4 regions of the Kocuria sp. ChxB genome follow, and region 4 is predicted to be linked to each of the others. Evidence: riboswitches for the same ligand, from Rfam matches in the RefSeq annotation. Region 4 holds a riboswitch; each other region holds the start of a gene.

Region 1 (2,192 bases), 610 kb from region 4:
ACTACCCGCGTTCCAGATGTGAGGTGAATCGTTGGCAAAACTGCGCGCCTGACATGAGAGGCCACCCTGCCTACGGTGGGGGCATGCTGAAACGGAAATCGGTGGGCTTGCTGATCCAGGGGTCCGCGATGGTGGCCCTCTTCGTGATCACCGTCATTGGAGCGCGGGAATCGTGGCTGCTCATGACCCTAGAACTGCTTTTTGCCGTCATCTTCTTCACCAAGGCGGTGCAAGCACGGCGTGCAGAAGTCGAGGCGGAGCGCCGTCGAGCGGCGCGCCGCCCCGCGAGCAACGGCCTGACCTGACCGAGCCGCCACCGGCAGGACCGGCTATTAAGGATTGCGGCGCGGCTGTGGCTTGGAAACACGAGCCAACATCAGGCTGATTCCCCACAGGAACAGGACCAGCAGCGGTACGAGAGTCATCATGGACGGCTCGTCCACGACTATCACGCCGCCCACGTTCTCCCAGGTGCACGTGTGGCCCAGTGGCACCCAGCTCCACCCCGGCTCACCGTAGATCGAGCTTCCGTCGCCCAGTTCGCAGGACAGAGATCCGGAGTGCACGAGTCGCTCCGCCACGAGCCCTCCGATCCAGGCGAGCATCGCTGCGAGCCACAGCACCCATCCGACGTTGCTTGCCCGTGAAGCGGCTGTTCGGTGTGACATTCACCCGTCTCCGTTCTGGCTGCTGTGCCCCACCGCCGAGCGCCGAGCGCACTGTCGGTAATTTGGTCCCGCCACTTTCTTACCAGGGTTCCCTGCGACTTCGTCCTTCCCGGTCAATCCACCCACTTGATCCTCGTCAGACTTCCCTGGCTACACTGACCACCAGTGACACGGGGTGCCGCCACCCTCCCTCCCAGCCCCACCGGGCGGACGGACGGGGCACCGCAGCGGCTGAGATGACACCCGTCGAACCTGTCCAGTTAGTACTGGCGAAGGGATGTCACGGTCGCACCGCGCAGGTGGCGCACCGCTTTCTTCGCCGTGAGCCACAGGAGTGAGCATGTGGATCGAGAACACCATCGTCCTGGTCACCGGCGGAGCCCGCGGGCTCGGGGAGCACCTCAGCCGGGCGTTCGCGCGCGAGGGTGCGCGCGTCGTCGTGAACTACCACTCCAGCGAGGAGCGGGCCCGTGCGCTGGTCAGCGAACTCGGGGAGGACAGGGCACTCGCGATTCAGGCGGACGTGACCGACGCCCAGCAGGTGCAGGACATGGTCACCCAGGCCAGGGAGCACTTCGGCGCGCCGGTCACGGTGGCGGTGAACAACGCCCTGGTGGACTTCAGCTTCAACGGGGACGCCCGCCCCACCCTGGAGAATCTGACCGCCGAGAACCTCACCCAGCAGTTCCAGGGCGCCGTGGTGGGCGCCCTCAACGTGATGCAGGCGGTCACCCCGGGCATGGCGGAGGCGGGCGAGGGGCGCATCATCAACATCGGCACCAACCTCTTCCAGAACCCCGTGGTCCCCTACCACGACTACACCGCCGCGAAGGCCGCCCTGCTCTCCCTCACCCGCACCGCCGCCAAGGACCTCGGCCCGCAGGGCATCACCGTGAACATGATCTCCGGCGGCCTGCTGCGCACCACGGACGCGAGCGCCGCCACCCCGGACGAGGTCTTCGACTTCATTGCCGCCGGCACTCCCCTGGGCCGTGTGACCACCCCGGAGGAGTTCGCGGACACCGCCCTGTTCTTCGCCTCGGACTGGTCCCGCGGGGTCACCGGCCAGAACCTGGTGGTCGACGGCGGGCTGGTGATGGACTGACATGGCCCGCCGCCTCCACCTCAACGCGTTCCTCTACGGCGCCGGCCACCACCAGGCCGCGTGGCGCGCGCCCAACTCCTCGGTGCACCGCCTCACGAACATCAGCTACTACGAGGAGCTCGCGCAGACCGCCGAGCGCGGCCTGTTCGACGCCGTGTTCTTCGCGGACGGCCACAGCGTGGGCGACGTGTCCGGCGGACCCCACTGGTCCCTGGAACCGCTGACCGCCCTGTCCGCGATGGCGCGCGCCACCGAGCGCATCGGCCTGGTGTGCATAGTGTCCTCCACGTTCTTCACGCCGTTCCACGCGGCCCGGATGCTCGCGTCCCTGGACCACATCTCGGGCGGCCGGGCGGGCTGGAACGTGGTGACCTCCATGTGGGACGACGAGGCCCGCAACCACGGCTATCGGGCCATGC
Region 2 (2,192 bases), 380 kb from region 4:
GGCTGCTCCTGCTGCTCACCGCCCTCGCGCTCGCCAGCGGGGAGCCCCGGATGGTCCCCCTGCTGGTCCTCGCGTGGATCTTCCAGCTGCTCACGGTCCCGGTCTCCGCGCACATGGTGGGCCGTGCGGCCTACCGTTCCAAGCACCTGCACGAGGAGAACCTCGTGACGGACGAGCTGCGTGACGTGGTGGCCCGCGCCGGCGAGGACCGTCCCGACTGACGACACACGCGGTGGTGCCACCCGGGCAGGTGGCGCCACCCCGGCTCACGGGTTCGTATGCTGGGGTGGGAGCACGACGCCGCCGGCCACCACGCGCCGGCGGCACTTTCGAAAACCGAGGAGAATCCCATGAACAAGGCGATGGACATTTTCGGCACGGTGGCCTCTCTGGGCGGCGTGGCCGTGGCCAACAAGGCTCTGACCGTGGCGTGGAAGCAGGTCACGGGCAACGAGCCCCCCGCCAAGAACCCGGACGAGGACGAGGCCTGGCGCGACATCATCATCTGGGCCATGATCACCGGTGTGGTGGGCACGGTCATCAAGGTGGGTATCGCCCGCCAGGTGTCCAAGATGCAGTCCGACGACAACGACTCCACGAAGTCCTCGCAGACCGAGGTCTGAGTCCTGCTCCCGCGGCTCGCCCGCCGGTGAGGACCACGCGTCACTGGACGCGTCCTCGCGGCGGGAGTGCGCGGGACCGGGGTGCGGCGCGCACCTCGCACCACGGCGGTCGGCCGGGGCGCCTCGAGCACCCCGGCCGACCGCCGTGGTGGTCTAGACTGGTGGCTCAACGACAGGGGAGCGCCACCGCGGCGCTGAGAGTGCGCGCGAGCGCAGACCCTCGAACCTGATCCGGTTCATACCGGCGCTAGGGAGTCGAGCATCTCAAGAGCCCGTCCGCGGTGCGCGGGGGCTCTTCCCCTCCTGGAACCTTCAGGAGGAGTTCTCATGACACAGCTCAGCAGCACCCCCACCGGAACCGCACGGGGTACCGCCCGCACGCAGTCCTGGCGGGTCGTGGACATCGTGGTGGCGGCGGTCCTCGCCGCGGCGTGCGCGGTGATCTTCTGGATGTGGTCCAACCTGCTGTACCCCGTGGTGTCCACGGCCGCGGTGGCGTATCCGCCCTCGGCGGGGCTGATCTCGGGCGGCTGGCTCGTGGCGGGCACCCTGGGCGCGCTCATCATCCGCAAGCCCGGCGCGGCCCTGTTCTGCGAGCTGCTCGCGGCGGTGCTGGAGGGCTTCCTGGGAACCCACTTCGGGTGGACCGTGGTGATCTCCGGTCTCGTCCAGGGTCTCGGAGTGGAGCTCGTGTTCCTCCTGACGCGCTACCGCCGCTTCGGCCTGGCCGTGGCCACCGCGGCCGGTGCGCTCTCGGGACTCTTCCTCGGGGTGAGCGAGGACATCATGTACAACTACGAGTGGGCGCTGGACCAGAAGGTCGTCTACGCCGCCCTCACCACCCTCTCGGGTGCGGTGATCGCCGGTGCCCTGATGTGGCTCGTGGTGCGTGCACTGCAGGCCACCGGGGTGCTGGGGGCCCTGGCCTCCGGCGCCACGCGCCGTCGATGACGGAACCGGCGGGGTCTGCGCCCACCGGCGCGGCCGTGCGGCTGGAGCGGTTCGGGTGGCACTACCCCGGCCGTCAGGATCCGAGCCTGCGTGACGTCACCGCCGTGGTCGAACCCGGGGAGCGCGTGTTGCTGCTGGGGCCGTCCGGCGCCGGGAAGTCCACGCTGCTGCAGGCCCTCGCGGGGGTGGAACAGGATCCGGACGGGCAGTCCCGCTCCGGCGGGCTGAGCGTGGACGGCGTGGACCCACGGGAGGCGCGCGGGGCCGTGGGCTTCATGCACCAGGACCCCGAGACCCAGGTGATCCTTTCCCGCGTGGGGGACGACGTCGCGTTCGGGCTGGAGAACATCTCGGTGCCCCTCGAGCAGATCTGGCCCCGCGTGGACGAGGCGCTCGCGCGGGTGGGGCTGACGCTGCCCCTCGCGCACTCCACCACGGCCCTGTCCGGCGGGCAGAAGCAGCGTCTCGCGCTCGCGGGCGTCATGGCCATGCGGCCTCGGCTGCTGCTGCTGGACGAGCCCACCGCGAGCGTGGACCAGGAGGGCGCGGAGCAGCTGTGCCGGGCCGTCTCCGAGGCGGTGTCGCGGGACGGCATCACGCTCGTGGTCGTGGAGCACC
Region 3 (2,192 bases), 430 kb from region 4:
TCTCGTGCAGATGACGCGCAAGCGCATGGGCACCGGCCTGCTCGAGGTCTTCTCGGAGCCGTGCGAGGAGTGCGCGGGCCGCGGCGTCGTGGTCCACGACCACCCCCTCAAGGGTCGCTCCACGGCCACCGCGCCGGACCACCGCGGCGGCAACCGCAACGAGCGCAAGCGCTCGCGGCAGAAGCAGAACCAGCCGCAGGACAAACCCCGGTCGAACAACCGGGGTGGCGCGGACGACCAGCAGCAGGCCCGGGACGAGGCCGCCCGCACGGCGTTCGCAAACATCGCGGCCGCCTCCTCCCACGAGGACGACGACGCCCAGGGCGGGTCCCGCGGCGGAGCCGAGCACAAGGACTCGACCGGCCAGCACGCAGGGCACGGGAACCAGGGTCCGGAGCAGGCGTCCGAGCACGGTTCGGCGGACTCCGAGAGCGGGCGGCGTCGGAAGAAGCGTCGCGGCAAGCGCAGCCGCGGTCGTGGGAACCAGGGCGAGGACACCGCCACCGAGAACGGTGGGAACGGTGCCTCCGAACCCCGCGGCGAGCACGCCGCGGGTGACGCCGGGTCCAGCCTGACGATCCACGGTGAGGTCATCGAGCTCCCCCAGGGGCAGAAGGACGAGCGCGCGGAGCAGGAGGCGCTCACCCTGGACTCGCTCTCCGCGGCCTTCTCGGCCGAGGACTCCGGTGAGGACGCGTCGCAGGACCGCACCGGGTCCGGTCGCGGCTCCGGACGGCGGGGCGGCGAGGGCTTGAAGGGCCGCGGGGGACGTTCTACGGGCCAGCGCGGCCGGGGTCGCGGCAACGGCGCGGCGTCGTCCGACGCCGAGCAGGACCGGTCCGAGCAGTCCGAGAGCTCCGCGCCGGAGCGGGACGCCCCGAAGCAGTCGCCGTCCGAGGGCGGCTCCGGGCAGCAGACCCCGTCCCGGCGCGCCACCGCGGCACAGCCCTCCGCGTCCGCCGCTGATGCCGCTCCCGCCAGGCGCCGCCGCGGCTCCCGCCGCGCCGTGGCTCCCACGGCCGCACCGGGTGCCGGAAGCGTGGAGACCCGTGAGTACGACGCCGCCGAGCGCTCGGCCACGCGGTTCACCGCCGCGGCCGCGCCCGTGGGCTCGGCCTCCTCGGACGGCCAGCCCACCATCGTGGGTGTGGGCGTGAGCGCCCGGGACATCACGATGACCCCCAAGGGGGACTGACGCCCCGCGCGGCCCTCCCGGGAGGGCCGCGGGGGACCACCCACCACAGGAGCGCTCGGACTCGTCCGGGCGCTCCTGTGGCATGATCGGGACCACGTGCACGGGGTGCCGCACGGCGGCTGAGAACACACCCGTAGAACCTGATCTAGCTCGTACTAGCGAAGGGAATGTCGTGAACCCCACGCCTTCTGTCCCCGCCCCCCGCGTCCTCTCGATCGCCGGCACGGACCCCACGGGTGGTGCCGGGCACGCCGCGGACCTGAAGTCCATCGCCGCCATGGGCGGCTTCGGGCTGAGCGTGGTCACTGCGGTGGTCGCGCAGAACACGCGGGGCGTGGTGGCGGTCCACACCCCACCCGTGTCCGTGCTGCAGGCGCAGTTGGACGCCGTGGCGCAGGACGTGGAGCTGGATGCCGTGAAGGTCGGGATGCTCGGCTCGGTGGACGTCATCGAGACGGTGGGGGCGTGGCTCGCGGCCCACCGTGCGCCCGTGGTCGTGATCGACCCCGTCATGGTGGCCACCGCCGGGGGGCGTCTGCTCGCATCCGACGCCGAGGACGCGCTGCGCGGCATCCTGCACCACGCGGACCTGATCACCCCCAACCTGCCCGAACTCGCCGTGCTCGCGGAGCGGCCCGTGGCCACCACGTGGGACGATGCGCTCGAGCAGGGCCGGGCCGTGGCGGAGACCTTCGGCACGCGCGTGCTGGTCAAGGGCGGGCACCTGAGCGGGGAGTCCACCCCGGACGCCCTCGTGGTCCCGGGCCGGGCCGAGCCCGTGGCCCAGTACTCGGGGACGAGGGTGGCCACGCGCAACACCCACGGGACCGGGTGCTCACTGTCGTCTGCGGTGGCCACGGTCGTGGCGCGCACGGGGGACTGGGCACAGGGGATCGACACCGCCCGCCGCTGGCTGCGTGGTGCGCTGCGCGCTGCGGACTCCCTGCACGTGGGCCACGGCAACGGCCCGGTCCACCACTTCCACCACGTCCAGGAC
Region 4 (2,192 bases):
ACCCTCCACCATCACCTGCACGTCGTGCTCCCACGCGCGCTTGGTCAGCTCGGCGAGGGTGTCCAGCTCGGCGAACTGGGCGGCGTCGTTGGCGTCCGCGATGGAGCCGGGGCGCAGGCCGTCGCCCAGGGAGAACGCGACGTCGTACTGCGCGAAGATCTCGCACAGCTCGTCGAAGTGCGTGTAGAGGAAGTTCTCCCGGTGGTGCGCCAGGCACCAGCCGGCCATGATCGACCCGCCGCGCGAGACGATCCCGGTGACGCGCTCGGCGGTCAGCGGCACGTAGCGCAGCAGCACGCCCGCGTGGACCGTCATGTAGTCCACGCCCTGCTCGCACTGCTCGATCACGGTGTCCCGGTAGATCTCCCACGTGAGCGCGTTGGCGTCCCCGTCCACCTTCTCGAGCGCCTGGTAGATGGGCACGGTGCCGATGGGTATCGGGGAGTTGCGCAGGATCCACTCGCGCGTGGTGTGGATGTCGTTGCCCGTGGAGAGGTCCATGAGCGTGTCCGCGCCCCACTTGGCGGCCCACTCCAGCTTGGCCACCTCCTCGCTGATGGAGCTGGTCACCGCCGAGTTGCCGATGTTCGCGTTCACCTTCACCAGGAACTTCCGCCCGATGACCATGGGCTCGGACTCCGGGTGGTTCACGTTCAGCGGGATCACCGCGCGCCCGGCGGCCACCTCCTGGCGCACCAGTTCCACGTCGCACTGCTCCCGCAGCGCCACGAAACGCATCTCCGGGGTCACGACGCCGCGGCGCGCGTAGTGCATCTGGGTCACGCACCTGCCGGGCCGGGCCCGCCGGGGCTCCGGCTTCCTCCCCCGCCACTGCTGGGACGGTACACCGCGGCGCACGGCGCTGCGGCCGTCGTCCTCGAGCTTGAGGCCGCGGGCCTCGTAGACCTCGGTGTCGTCCCGCTCCTCGATCCACGGCGCCCGCCAGGGCTCCAGCCCCTCCTCCGGGACGCTGCCCGGGCCCATCGTGCGGTACACCTGCAGCGGGTGGTTGGGTGTGCCGTCCGGGGCGTCCAGCTGGTGGATCTCCGTGACGGGCACCTGGATGCCGTGCTCCGTGTCCTCCAGCCACGCCAGGCGGTGGGACTCGTGCTGCTCGGTCTGCTGGATGGTCTTGTCCCCGGGGGCGTCCTGTAGGCCGTTCTCCGTGGAGGTCTCGGACGTCGCAGAGGTCTCGGGGGCAGATGTGCTGGGGGTGTGCGAAGGCAAGGCCGTTCCTCACTTCCTACGCCGGTACGAGCCGGTTCAGGTTCGACGGTCCCGGGCAGCACTGGCCCGATCTCAGCCCCCGCGTCTGGGGCTCCCGTGTGGACGGTCACATGTCTAGCACACATCCGGCGGTGAGAGGGCGACCCCGCAGCATTCCCTTGGCTGGCCTCTTGCCGCCGTGATCGCGGCCCGTCCACGGCGCCGCCACGCCCGTGGCAGTATCGTGGCGCGCGAGGCGGGTCGTGCGGTCCTGATCGCGCCGTCCTGCCCGTGCCTCAGCATCCCCCTGACCAAAGGCTTGTCCCCCATGGCCCTGACCGTCCGCAAGAAGCGCTTCATCGGGCGCATGATCGGGCACGCCACCAACCCGGTGCGGGTGCACTGGCGGACCTGGCGCCGTCAGGAGCAGCGTCACACCATCGGTGGCGTGGAGATCGTGCTGCCACCGGAGCACAATCTCCCCTACTACCAGCGCCGGGATCCCACGTACGACGCGTACGCCATCGACCTGCTCGCCCGGCTCGCGGCCGGGAACCGGCACGTCGCGGTCATCGACGTGGGGGCGAACGTGGGAGACACCGCGGCCGCCGTCCTCGCTTCGGACCCACGGAGCTCGGTGATCAGCGTCGAAGGTGATCCAATGTTCCTCGGCTACCTGGCCCGCAACCTGGCTGCGCACGCCGAGCGCGCCACCGTGGTGGAGGGGTTCGTGGGACCGGTGGGCACGCGGGTGTCCTTCAGCCGCGCCGGCTCCACGGGCGGGTTCCAGCCGGAGGAGGGCGCCGGCGGGCACGCCGTCGAGGACTGGGTCTCCCCCGCATCGCTGCTGGCCATGCCCGCCCCCGAGGACCTGGTGGTGTGGAAGAGCGACATCGACGGCTTCGACATCCACGTGTTGGTGCACCACTGGGACGCCATCGACTCCCGCTGCGACGTCCTGTGGTTCGAGTACGACTCACCGCGCA

The links. A riboswitch is a leader RNA that binds a small molecule or an ion and turns the genes downstream of it on or off. The one in region 4 is predicted to bind thiamine pyrophosphate.
Region 1: another riboswitch for thiamine pyrophosphate. It lies ahead of P8S73_RS06535 (3-oxoacyl-ACP reductase); the one in region 4 lies ahead of thiC (phosphomethylpyrimidine synthase ThiC).
Region 2: another riboswitch for thiamine pyrophosphate. It lies ahead of P8S73_RS05530 (ECF transporter S component); the one in region 4 lies ahead of thiC (phosphomethylpyrimidine synthase ThiC).
Region 3: another riboswitch for thiamine pyrophosphate. It lies ahead of P8S73_RS01940 (bifunctional hydroxymethylpyrimidine kinase/phosphomethylpyrimidine kinase); the one in region 4 lies ahead of thiC (phosphomethylpyrimidine synthase ThiC).

The regions. Positions count from the first base shown of each region.
Region 1 covers NZ_CP121123.1:1,481,416-1,483,607, forward strand. The annotation lists gene P8S73_RS06530 (hypothetical protein) at 84-305, shown strand; TPP riboswitch at 830-963, shown strand; gene P8S73_RS06535 (3-oxoacyl-ACP reductase) at 1,009-1,773, shown strand; gene P8S73_RS06540 (LLM class flavin-dependent oxidoreductase) at 1,775-2,192, shown strand, end outside.
Region 2 covers NZ_CP121123.1:1,259,311-1,261,502, reverse strand. The annotation lists gene mnhG (monovalent cation/H(+) antiporter subunit G) at 1-221, shown strand, start outside; gene P8S73_RS05535 (DUF4235 domain-containing protein) at 351-623, shown strand; TPP riboswitch at 788-894, shown strand; gene P8S73_RS05530 (ECF transporter S component) at 951-1,574, shown strand; gene P8S73_RS05525 (ABC transporter ATP-binding protein) at 1,571-2,192, shown strand, end outside.
Region 3 covers NZ_CP121123.1:449,943-452,134, reverse strand. The annotation lists gene P8S73_RS01945 (Rne/Rng family ribonuclease) at 1-1,195, shown strand, start outside; TPP riboswitch at 1,287-1,380, shown strand; gene P8S73_RS01940 (bifunctional hydroxymethylpyrimidine kinase/phosphomethylpyrimidine kinase) at 1,368-2,192, shown strand, end outside.
Region 4 covers NZ_CP121123.1:875,152-877,343, forward strand. The annotation lists gene thiC (phosphomethylpyrimidine synthase ThiC) at 1-1,128, opposite strand, end outside; TPP riboswitch at 1,224-1,335, opposite strand; gene P8S73_RS03785 (hypothetical protein) at 1,535-2,192, shown strand, end outside.